3 regions of the Bradyrhizobium sp. JHI2711 genome follow, and region 2 is predicted to be linked to each of the others. Evidence: predicted binding sites of a transcription regulator. Region 2 holds the regulator's gene; each other region holds the start of a gene.
What was found. Region 2 encodes LexA, which represses DNA repair genes until DNA is damaged. Its sites were predicted from a motif close to TGTTCNNNNTGTGTTCNG; they were not measured.
Positions count from the first base shown of each region.

Region 1: ACTEK7_RS09175 (ImuA family protein) is a predicted target of LexA. The motif match lies at 1,877-1,894, and genes of this name have one in related genera.
Region 3: ACTEK7_RS25815 (DNA recombination protein RmuC) is a predicted target of LexA. The motif match lies at 1,417-1,434, and genes of this name have one in related genera.

Region 1 is NZ_JBPZPT010000001.1:1,942,318-1,945,591, forward strand. Features, by position in the region: gene ACTEK7_RS09170 (Y-family DNA polymerase) at 1-1,127, opposite strand, end outside; gene ACTEK7_RS09175 (ImuA family protein) at 1,024-1,812, opposite strand; gene ACTEK7_RS09180 (putative DNA modification/repair radical SAM protein) at 1,975-3,210, shown strand; gene ACTEK7_RS09185 (UdgX family uracil-DNA binding protein) at 3,210-3,274, shown strand, end outside.
Region 2 is NZ_JBPZPT010000001.1:368,668-371,941, reverse strand. Features, by position in the region: gene ACTEK7_RS01785 (molybdopterin molybdotransferase MoeA) at 1-631, shown strand, start outside; gene lexA (transcriptional repressor LexA) at 808-1,509, shown strand; gene ACTEK7_RS01775 (hypothetical protein) at 1,899-2,333, shown strand; gene ACTEK7_RS01770 (GAF domain-containing protein) at 2,551-3,274, shown strand, end outside.
Region 3 is NZ_JBPZPT010000003.1:740,319-743,592, forward strand. Features, by position in the region: gene fmt (methionyl-tRNA formyltransferase) at 1-631, opposite strand, end outside; gene def (peptide deformylase) at 768-1,295, opposite strand; gene ACTEK7_RS25815 (DNA recombination protein RmuC) at 1,465-2,664, shown strand; gene ACTEK7_RS25820 (AmpG family muropeptide MFS transporter) at 2,857-3,274, shown strand, end outside.

The sequences.
Region 1 (3,274 bases), 1.6 Mb from region 2:
CGGTCGATCAGCGCCGCGAGTTCGTCATTGTCGTGGACATGGGCATCGAGATCGCGCTGCTCCTGCACCACGATCTCGGTGCGGCTCGCCGACAATCGCACCATGTCGAAGCCGAAACCGGGATCGAGGGGATCGGCGAGGGCATCGAGCCGCTCGCGGAACAAGCGGTCGACCACGGCGCTTCTGGTCACGGGACGTCCGGTCTCGACCGTGATCGTGCGCACCACGCCGTCGGTGCGGAAGAACGCGGCTTCAAGCCGCCGCGCGCCTTTGCCCTGCTTCTCCATGGACGCGATCAACGTGTCGGCGAGCCGCGACAGCGTCATCGCGATCATGGTGTCGGTCGCGATCGGCTCGGCAAAGCGTTTTTCCACGATGTAGTCGGGCAGCGGTTTGCGCGGGCTGATCGGCGCATCACCCTGCCCCAGCGCATGGGCGAGCAGCGTGGAGAAGCGCGCGCCGAACCGCGCCGTGATCTCGGAGGCGCTGCGCGAGGCGACGTCGCCGATGGTCTTCAGCCCGGCACGGCGCAGGCCGGTGGTGATGGCTTCACCCGCACCGAGCGCGGAGACTGGAAACGACCTGATCGCCTCCGCCTCGCCGCCATCGGCCACAATGGTGCCGGATACCTGCCGCGTCAGCGTGCGGGCGCAGACCGAGGTGCCCGCGATCGCCGCGCTGACGGCAAAGCCTTGCCGGTCGAGCGCCCGGACCAATGTCCGCAACAGCGCGGCCTCGCCGCCGAACAGATGCGCGCAACCGGTGATGTCCAGGAACAGCCCGTGCGGTGGATCGAGCGCCACCAGCGGCGTGAAGCGGTCGCACCAATCGGCGATGTCGCTGAGCGTCTTCGTATCGGCCACGGTATCGGCGTCGAACACACGCAAATCCGGGCACATCGCCCGCGCATTGGCCAGCGGTTGGCCGATATACAGGCCGAGGCGCTCGGCGGCCTCGTCCAGCGCATGGATCACCAGCGCATTGTTGTCCTTGATGACGACAATGCTCGGCTCATGGTTGGTTTTACCCAGCCCGGCGCTGCTGAAGAACCGCTGGATCCTGTCGATGGGCAGGCGCGGCAGCCACAGGCTGAGGATACGTCGACGGTTCACTGAACTGGCACTCATCACAATTCCATTCCATGATCCACCGGCCGCAGGGGCCATGACGATTGCGCAAGAGCTCGGCATCGAACACCGGCGCGCCCCAGGCACTCCACACCGAGCCCGGCGGCGAAGGCGCCGCACGCAGCATCCATCGTGTCTCCGCGGTCGAGGGCAGCGGCTGCGCGGCCATCCGCAGCAAGAGGCCGGTCACGCCCGAGCCTTGCGCGGCCAGCGTCAGCTTGCGGCTCGCCACCAGATCGAACTGCCTGGTCTCGCCCCAGAGCTCAAGCACGACGGCGCCGAGCGCATCGCAGGCGAGCGCATCGGCCGAGGTGCGCAACGCGCTCTCGACATCGGCGGCGCGCACCATCACCACACGGCGCGGATCGAGACCGAGCTCGGATAGCCCGCTCATCGACAGCGCGCCGGTTTCGAGCTCCGAAAAATCTTGCCGCACCCACAATAGCGGCCGGCGCGCGCTCACGCGTCCCGCAAGGCCCATGACAAACCCCGTCGCGGCCGCGCCCTGACGCCCTTCGCAAAACACCTCGTGGATCGCCGCGCGCGCGAGCCCGCCCTTCAGCGCGGCGTCGGCCGCGCCATGGCCGAGCGCGATGCGATCGCGCGGATGCACGACTTCCGCCGTCTCGATGCGCTCGATCTGGCCGCGCAGGATCGCAAGCGCGCTCATACGTGCGCCGCTCATGCTCGCCGCTCCTCAGAGGTGATTGCCGATGGCTCTCAAAAAGAGAACCAGCGGCTGGCTCATTTGTTCATGATATGTTCTAATATAAAGCTAACGGCGCCGGCAGAGTCAATCGAATTGGCGCATCCAAAGATTCATGAGTGGAATCAAAGAGATTCAAACATGGACGTACAACGCAAGCTGGAGATTCTGGCGGACGCCGCCAAATACGACGCATCCTGCGCCTCCAGCGGCACCGAGAAGCGGGATTCCACCGACGGCAAGGGCATGGGCTCGACCGCGCCGGGCATGGGCATCTGCCATTCCTACGCGCCGGACGGACGCTGCATCTCCCTGCTCAAGGTGCTGCTGACCAACGCCTGCAATTACGATTGCCTCTATTGCGTCAACCGCGCCTCCTCGAACGTCCCACGCGCCCGCTTCACCATCGACGAATTGGTCAAGCTCACGCTCGACTTCTACCGGCGCAATTACATCGAGGGCCTGTTCCTCTCCTCCGGCATCATCCGCAGCCCTGATTACACGATGGAGCAAGTGGTGAGCGTCGCGCGAAAGCTGCGCGAGGAGCATCATTTCCGCGGCTACATCCATCTGAAGACCATTCCCGAGGCCGACGACGCGCTGATCGCCGAGGCCGGCAAATATGCCGACCGCCTTTCGATCAACATCGAGATGCCTGAGGAGACGAGCCTGCAGCAATTCGCGCCGGAGAAGGACGTGCGCGCGATCCGCCGCACCATGGGCCGGCTGCGGCTGAAGCTGGACGAGGCCGAGGAGAGCCGCAGCGCCAAGACGAAGGCCAAACCGCAGCGCTTCGCGCCCGCCGGACAAAGCACGCAGATGATCGTCGGCGCAGATAGCGCCTCCGATCACACCATTCTCCACACCAGCGCCAATCTCTACGGCGCCTACCGGCTGCGGCGCGTCTATTACTCCGCCTTCAGCCCGATCCCCGATGCCAGCCGCGCGCTGCCCCTGCGCGCGCCGCCGCTGCTGCGCGAGCACCGGCTCTACCAGGCCGACTGGCTGATGCGGTTCTACGGCTTCGACGTTGGCGAAATCGTCGACGACAGCGCGATGCTGCCGCTCGACATCGATCCCAAGCTGGCCTGGGCGCTGCGCCACCGCGACCGCTTCCCGCTCGACGTCAACCGCGCCAGCCGCGAGGAGCTGCTGCGCGTTCCGGGCTTCGGCACCAGGACGGTCGAACGCATCATCGCGACGCGGCGCACCACCACGATCCGCCTCGCCGATCTCGCGCGGCTGCATGTGCCCCGCAACAAGGCGCTGCCGTTCATCGTCCTCAGCGATCACCGCCCCTCACCGCATCGTCTCGATGCCGCCGGGTTGATCGAACGGTTCAAGCCGAAAGCAACGCAACTGGGATTTGGCTTCTGATGCAGTACATCAGGCTCGACACCGAAACCGATTTCGACGGCTGGCGCAAAGCCGCGCGCAGCCT
Region 2 (3,274 bases):
CGGCCAGATCGTCTATTCCAACGGCTATGCCCTGCATGCGCTCGCCCGCAGCGAGGGCGCCGAGACCATCGACCTCGGAATTGCCGCCGATACACTGGAGGCGACGTCCGCCGGCATCCGCCGCGCGCGCGAGAGCGGCGCCGACATCCTGATCACGACCGGCGGTGCCTCGGTCGGCGACCACGACCTGGTCCAGCAGGCGCTCAAGGGCGAAGGCATCGCGATGGCGTTCTGGAAGATCGCGATCCGGCCGGGCAAGCCGATGATGCACGGTCGGATAGGCGCGATGCGCGTGATTGGCCTGCCCGGCAATCCCGTGTCGTCCTACGTGTGCGCCTTCCTGTTCATGGTCCCCTTGATTCGCGCCCTGTCGGGCCGTTCAGCGATTCATCATCGGCGCGAGCGCGCCGTGCTGGGCCGCGATCTCGCCGCCAACGACCAGCGCGAGGACTATCTGCGTGCGCGGCTGGAGGAGCGCGACGACGGCACGCGCGTCGCCCTTCCGGTCAGCCATCAGGACTCCTCCCTTCTTGCGAATCTCGCTGCGGCACAGGTACTTCTGGTGCGCGCACCGTTCGCGCCGAAGGCCGAGGCCGGCACGCCTTGCGAGGTGCTCCGGCTGCCCGTCTGAGCCGCCCAGCCACACGCATTCCGCGAGCTTGGCCGCGTTCACCATAAATTAAGCAGTTGCGGAACACATATCGAACATATAGTGTCCGTTCATGATTTGTTTCGAGGATGTAGCGGCTTAGTGCCGACTTCATCGTGTCGGAATCGAACGACATCAACCGGGGGACTTTGGTCGAGATGTTGACGCGCAAACAATACGAGCTTCTGCGGTTCATCAGCGAACGTCTGAAGGAAAGCGGCGTGCCGCCGTCCTTCGATGAGATGAAGGATGCGCTCGACCTGCGCTCGAAGTCAGGCATCCATCGCCTGATCACTGCGCTCGAGGAGCGCGGCTTCATTCGCCGCCTGCCCAACCGTGCCCGTGCCATCGAGGTGATCAAGCTGCCCGAGCTCCAGGCCGCCGCCGGCAATCGCCGTGGCTTCACCCCGAGCGTGATCGAGGGCAATCTCGGCAAGGTGCGCGCGAGCTCCAGCCCGCCTGCGGACGATGGCGAGCGCCCCGTCGCGGTACCCGTGATGGGCCGCATCGCCGCCGGCACGCCGATCGAGGCGCTGCAGACCCGCAGCCATACCATCAGCGTGCCGCCGGACATGCTCGGCTCGGGCGAGCACTACGCGCTCGAAGTGCGCGGCGATTCGATGGTCGAGGCCGGCATCCTCGACGGCGACATGGCGCTGATCCAGCGCAACGAGACCGCAAATACCGGCGACATCGTGGTGGCATTGATCGACGACGAGGAGGCCACGCTCAAGCGCTTCCGCCGCCGCGGCGCCTCGATCGCGCTCGAGCCCGCCAATGCCGCCTACGAGGTCCGCATTCTTCCGCCGAACCGCGTGAAGATCCAGGGCAAGTTGATCGGGCTTTATCGGAAGTACTGATACCGGAAGTCTCAAGCGCCGCGCGCGCTTCGATCGGCATCGGCGATCCAGGATCGGAGCGGATACTTGTCCGCTCCGGCCGGATGGTTTGTCTGGTTCTGCGCCAGCTGTCCGGTCCATCTTCCCGCGCGACATTCGCCCGTGCAGGCGCGCAGCAATCTCTCTCTGCTTCGCCGGTAGAGTTGTGCCGGCAGTGCTGATAGCTGCGGCCAAATGCAAGGACGCGAGGTTTGTTCCTATCGAATCCGGGAAAGATAATGTGATCGCGTGCTGCGAACGCGAGCCGCAGATTTGCCCATAACCGAGCAGAGCGTTGTATGCTTCCACTCTGATAGAGGCCTGCGCCTCGAAAGAGACGCGGGTCGCTATCCCAGCATGAGGAGCACCCGATGTGTGACTACAGCCTGCATGCCGTCGCGACGCGCCCCGCCGAAGTCGGCGAGACGATCGTCACGACAACCTTCCGCGGCACCTCGACGCGCGGTTTCGCTTCCGAAGCCGATCCCTCCGTCGCGGTCTGTCTGCTGCCGGGGACGGAGCTCGCTTTCGCCGACAATGTCCGCTACGACAACCGCTGGATCTGGACGCGCACCGTGAACTCTCGCGTCGGCAAGTTCGGCAAGATCGACCCGCACATTCCCGATCGCCATCATGACGCGATCGAATTCCCCGACGGCAAATACGTGCTGGTGACGCAGCTCGTCGAAGGCCAGCGCGCGACCGTGCTGCAATTGCCGGTGACGCAGCCAGCCCCCGAGCGCGAGCACAAGCCGCAGATCGTCGCCGACACGCGGCCCACGATCACGCGCCTGCCGATCGGCTGACGCCCTTCGGCCGACAGGCCGAGCCCGGGATTGAAATTGCCGTCGCCGGCCGAGGCCGGCGAGCCCGGTAAGTTTGTGTTTCAGGACATTCGATCGGCGAGCCCACCGCCGCGCCTCGTCGTCGCACGAAGTTTGGGCCGTGCTGCCCGCATTTTGAACGTCCGCTCCGCAGCCAAATGACCGATGCTGTCGTGGTTTGAGGCGGCGGACACGCTCGATGAAGACCTTCATTCGCGTCGTTGAACTCTGGGTACCCGAACGGACGCGCATGCGGCTGGAATTCGGCGGCGGCCTCTACGACGATGGGCTGTCCGCGTTCAAAGCCGTCAGCGAAGAGCTGCACTTCGGATATGACGAGGGACTTCCAGGCAAGGCCTGGGCCTGTGGCCACCCCGTCATCCTCACGAAATTCGCCAACTCCTATTTCAAGCGGACCGATCAGGCCGCTGCGGCCGGCCTCACCTGCGGCGTGGCGGTGCCGGTGTTCGCGGGCGAATTCCTGCAAGCCGTGCTGGTGCTGTTCTGCGGCGACGACGAGGCGCATGTCGGCGCGATCGAACTCTGGCACAACGATCCTGATCTCTCGCATGAGATGGGGCTCGTCGATGGCTATTACGGCACCGCGGACATGTTCGAATTCAACTCCCGCCACACCAGATTTCCGCGCGGCTTCGGCCTGCCCGGACGCACCTGGAAGGCGGGCCTGCCGCTGATCATCAAGGACTTGCACGACGCCAAGAGTTTCCTGCGCTGGGAGGATGCCGCCAAGGTCGGGATCAATCTCGGCGTCGGCGTGCCCTACCGAACCGGTACCGACCAGACCTGGGTTCTGACATTCCTCTCCGCGCAGGCAACGCCGATTGCACGACGCTTCGAAATCTGGGTCCCGAACGAGGACCGTTCGGCGCTGGTCTTTCGCGCCGGCGATTGCAGCGCGCAGA
Region 3 (3,274 bases), on a different contig from region 2:
CCGCCTTCTCGATCTTGGCGGCATAGGTGGCGCCGTCCTCGCTCTGCGCCTTGAGCTGGAGCCCGCCGCGTTCGAGCGCGGCCATCGCGCGCACCATCAGGTCGGCGCCAAGGCGGGACAGACGATCGTGCAGGTCGAGCGCGGTCATGTTGTCGGTGATCGTGATGCTCTCGGCCATGGCGACGTCGCCGGTATCTAAGCCGACATCCATCTTCATCACCATCACGCCGCTCTCGGCATCGCCGGCCATGATGGCGCGGTTGATCGGCGCGGCGCCGCGCCAGCGCGGCAACAGCGAGGCATGCAGATTGTAGCAGCCGAGTTTTGGCGCATCGAGGATCGCCTGTGGCAGGATCATGCCATAGGCGACGACGACGGCCGCGTCCGCATCGAAGGCGCGGAACTCCGCCAGCGCCTGCTCGGTCTTCAGCGTCTTCGGCGTCAGCACGGGAATGCCCAGCTTTCGCGCGGCCTCCTCGACCGGGGTCGGCTGCAATTGCAGGCCGCGCCGGCCGCCCGGCTTCGGCGCGCGGGTGTAGGCGGCCGCGATCTCGTGGCCATGCGCGACCAGCTCGAGCAGCGTCGGCACGGAGAAATCGGGCGTGCCCATGAAGATGAGGCGGAGGGGCATGTGACGAGACAATCCTTGAAACGAGCAAGGTACTCGTCATGGCCGGGCTTGTCCCGGCCATCCACGTTCGTCCTGCTCGCGGCGGCAAAGAACGTGGATGCCCGGGACAAGCCCGGGCATGACGGCGGAGGAATTATCACTCCGCCGCGCGCTTGGCGGCTTTCTCGAACTTCTTCATGACGCGGTCGCGCTTGAGCTTGGACAGATAGTCGACGAACAGCACGCCGTTGAGATGGTCGATCTCGTGCTGGATGCAGGTGGCGTAGAGGCCTTCGGCATCCTCCTCGTGCACCTTGCCGTCGAGATCGGTGAAGCGCACGCGCACCTTCGCGGGACGCTCGACCTCCTCGTAATATTCCGGGATCGACAGGCAGCCTTCCTCGTAGACCGACAGTTCCTCGGACGAGGCGATGATTTCAGGATTGATGAAGACGCGCGGCACGTGCTTGGTCTCGCCGCTCTCGTCACGCTTGGCGAGATCCATGGTGATGAGACGCAAGGGTTGCGCGACCTGGATCGCCGCCAGCCCGATGCCGGGCGCGTCGTACATGGTCTCGAACATGTCGTCGGCAAGCTTGCGGATCTCCGCCGTGACCTTCTCGATCGGCTTGGAGACCAGGCGCAGCTGCTTGTCGGGCAGGATGATGATTTCTCTGAGGGCCATGGCCGCGATTTAAGCCGCGCGCCGGATGCGGTCAATGCGGCCCGGAACCCGTTAACCCCTCGCTAACCATAAAACTTCACGTTTCATTAACCATGAAATTTAGGGGGCGGTTAACCCAGAATGTTCCCTCTTCGTTCGCGAGAGCGCAGCGAATCGGCTACAAGGCGGCATGAACGAGATCGTTGTCATGCTGGGCGACTGGCCGGTGCGCATCGTCGATGCGCTGATCGGCTTCGGTGCGCTCGTCCTCATCCTGCTGGTTGTGATTGCGGTTGTGATCGCGCGCTCGGGGCGGCGTGGCGCGGAACTCGCCATGGCGAACGCAATCCGTGCCGACGAGCTCGAGGAGCGGCTCGCCCAGGTGCTGCACGCCCAGAGCGAGGCCTCGGGGCGGGTCGACGCCATGACCCAGGCGCTCGCCGGCCGCCAGGCCGAGATGGCGCGTGCGGTCAACGAGCGGCTTGATTCGGTGACGCATCGGGTCGGCCAGTCCATGGAACATTCGACCCGCAACACCATGGAGAGCCTGCGCGCGCTGCATGAACGGCTCGGCATCATCGACAACGCGCACAAGAACCTCACCGACCTCACCACGCAGGTGACCACTCTGCGCGACGTACTCGCCAACAAGCAGTCGCGCGGCGCCTTCGGCCAGGCGCGGATGGAGGCGATCGTCCAGGACGGTCTGCCCAAAGGCTCCTACGAGTTCCAGTTCACGCTCTCGACCGGAAAACGACCGGACTGCGTCGTGTTCCTGCCCGACCAGCGCCCGCTCTGCATCGACGCGAAGTTTCCGCTGGAGGCGATGACGGCGCTGCACGACGCCCGCACCGACGAGGAGCGGCGCGTTGCCACGCAGCGGCTGCGCGGCGACGTGATGAAGCATGTCAGCGACATCGCGGAAAAATACCTCGTCACCGGCGAGACCCAGGAGATGGCGCTGATGTTCGTGCCGTCGGAATCGGTCTATGCCGAGATCCATGACGGCTTCGACGACGTGATCCAGAAGGCCTATCGCGCCCGCGTCGTGCTGGTGTCGCCGTCGCTGCTGATGCTCGCGATCCAGGTGATGCAGCAGATCATGAAAGACGCGCGCATGCGCGACGCCGCCGACCAGATCCGCACCGAGGTGATCAAGCTCGGCGACGATTTGGGGCGCCTGCGCGACCGCGTGCTCAAGCTGCAAAAGCATTTTGCCGACGTGAACGAGGACGTCCGCCAGGTGCTGATCTCCGCCGACAAGATCGAGAAGCGCGCAGGCCGCATCGAGGAGCTCGATTTCAGCAAGAGCGATGCGCCGGAGACACCGCGGCTGGTGGCGACGGGAGCGGCAGAGCTGTTTCCGCGCAAGCTCCAGGCGGGGGAGTGAGACTAGGGCACACTGTCGTGCCCCGCGAACGCGGGGCACCCAGTATTCCGCAGCCCGAGTGGTTGAACCGAGACGCCGCGGAGTACTGGATCGTCCGCCTTCGCGGACGATGACACCGAGCGTGTTGGAAGCTCTCCCGTCTCACCAGCTACCGCGAGAGTCTTTTCTCCCAGAATCTGCTAACACGCCCCCATGACCGCACCCGACGCGACCTCCCCCGCCGCGACTTCCACCGCCTCGCCCTCCTGGCGCGACAGCCTTGCTGTTTACCTGCAGCCGCGGGTGCTGATCGTGCTGTTTCTCGGCTTCTCCTCGGGGCTGCCGCTGGCACTGTCGGGATCGACGCTGCTGGTGTGGATGGCCGAAGCCGGGGTCGATCTTGGAACGATCGGGCTGTTTGCGCTGGTTGGAACGCCATACACGCTCAAATTCCTGTGGGCGCCGCTGGTCGATGCGCTGCATGTGCCGTTCTTCACGCATGCCTTCGGACGTCGCCGTGGGTGGCTGGTGTTTGCGCAGCTGCTGCTGATCGGCGCGATCCTGCTGTTGGCGCTGACCGATCCGGCACGTTCGCCACTGCTTGTCGCGCTCGGCGCGCTGCTGGTCGCGA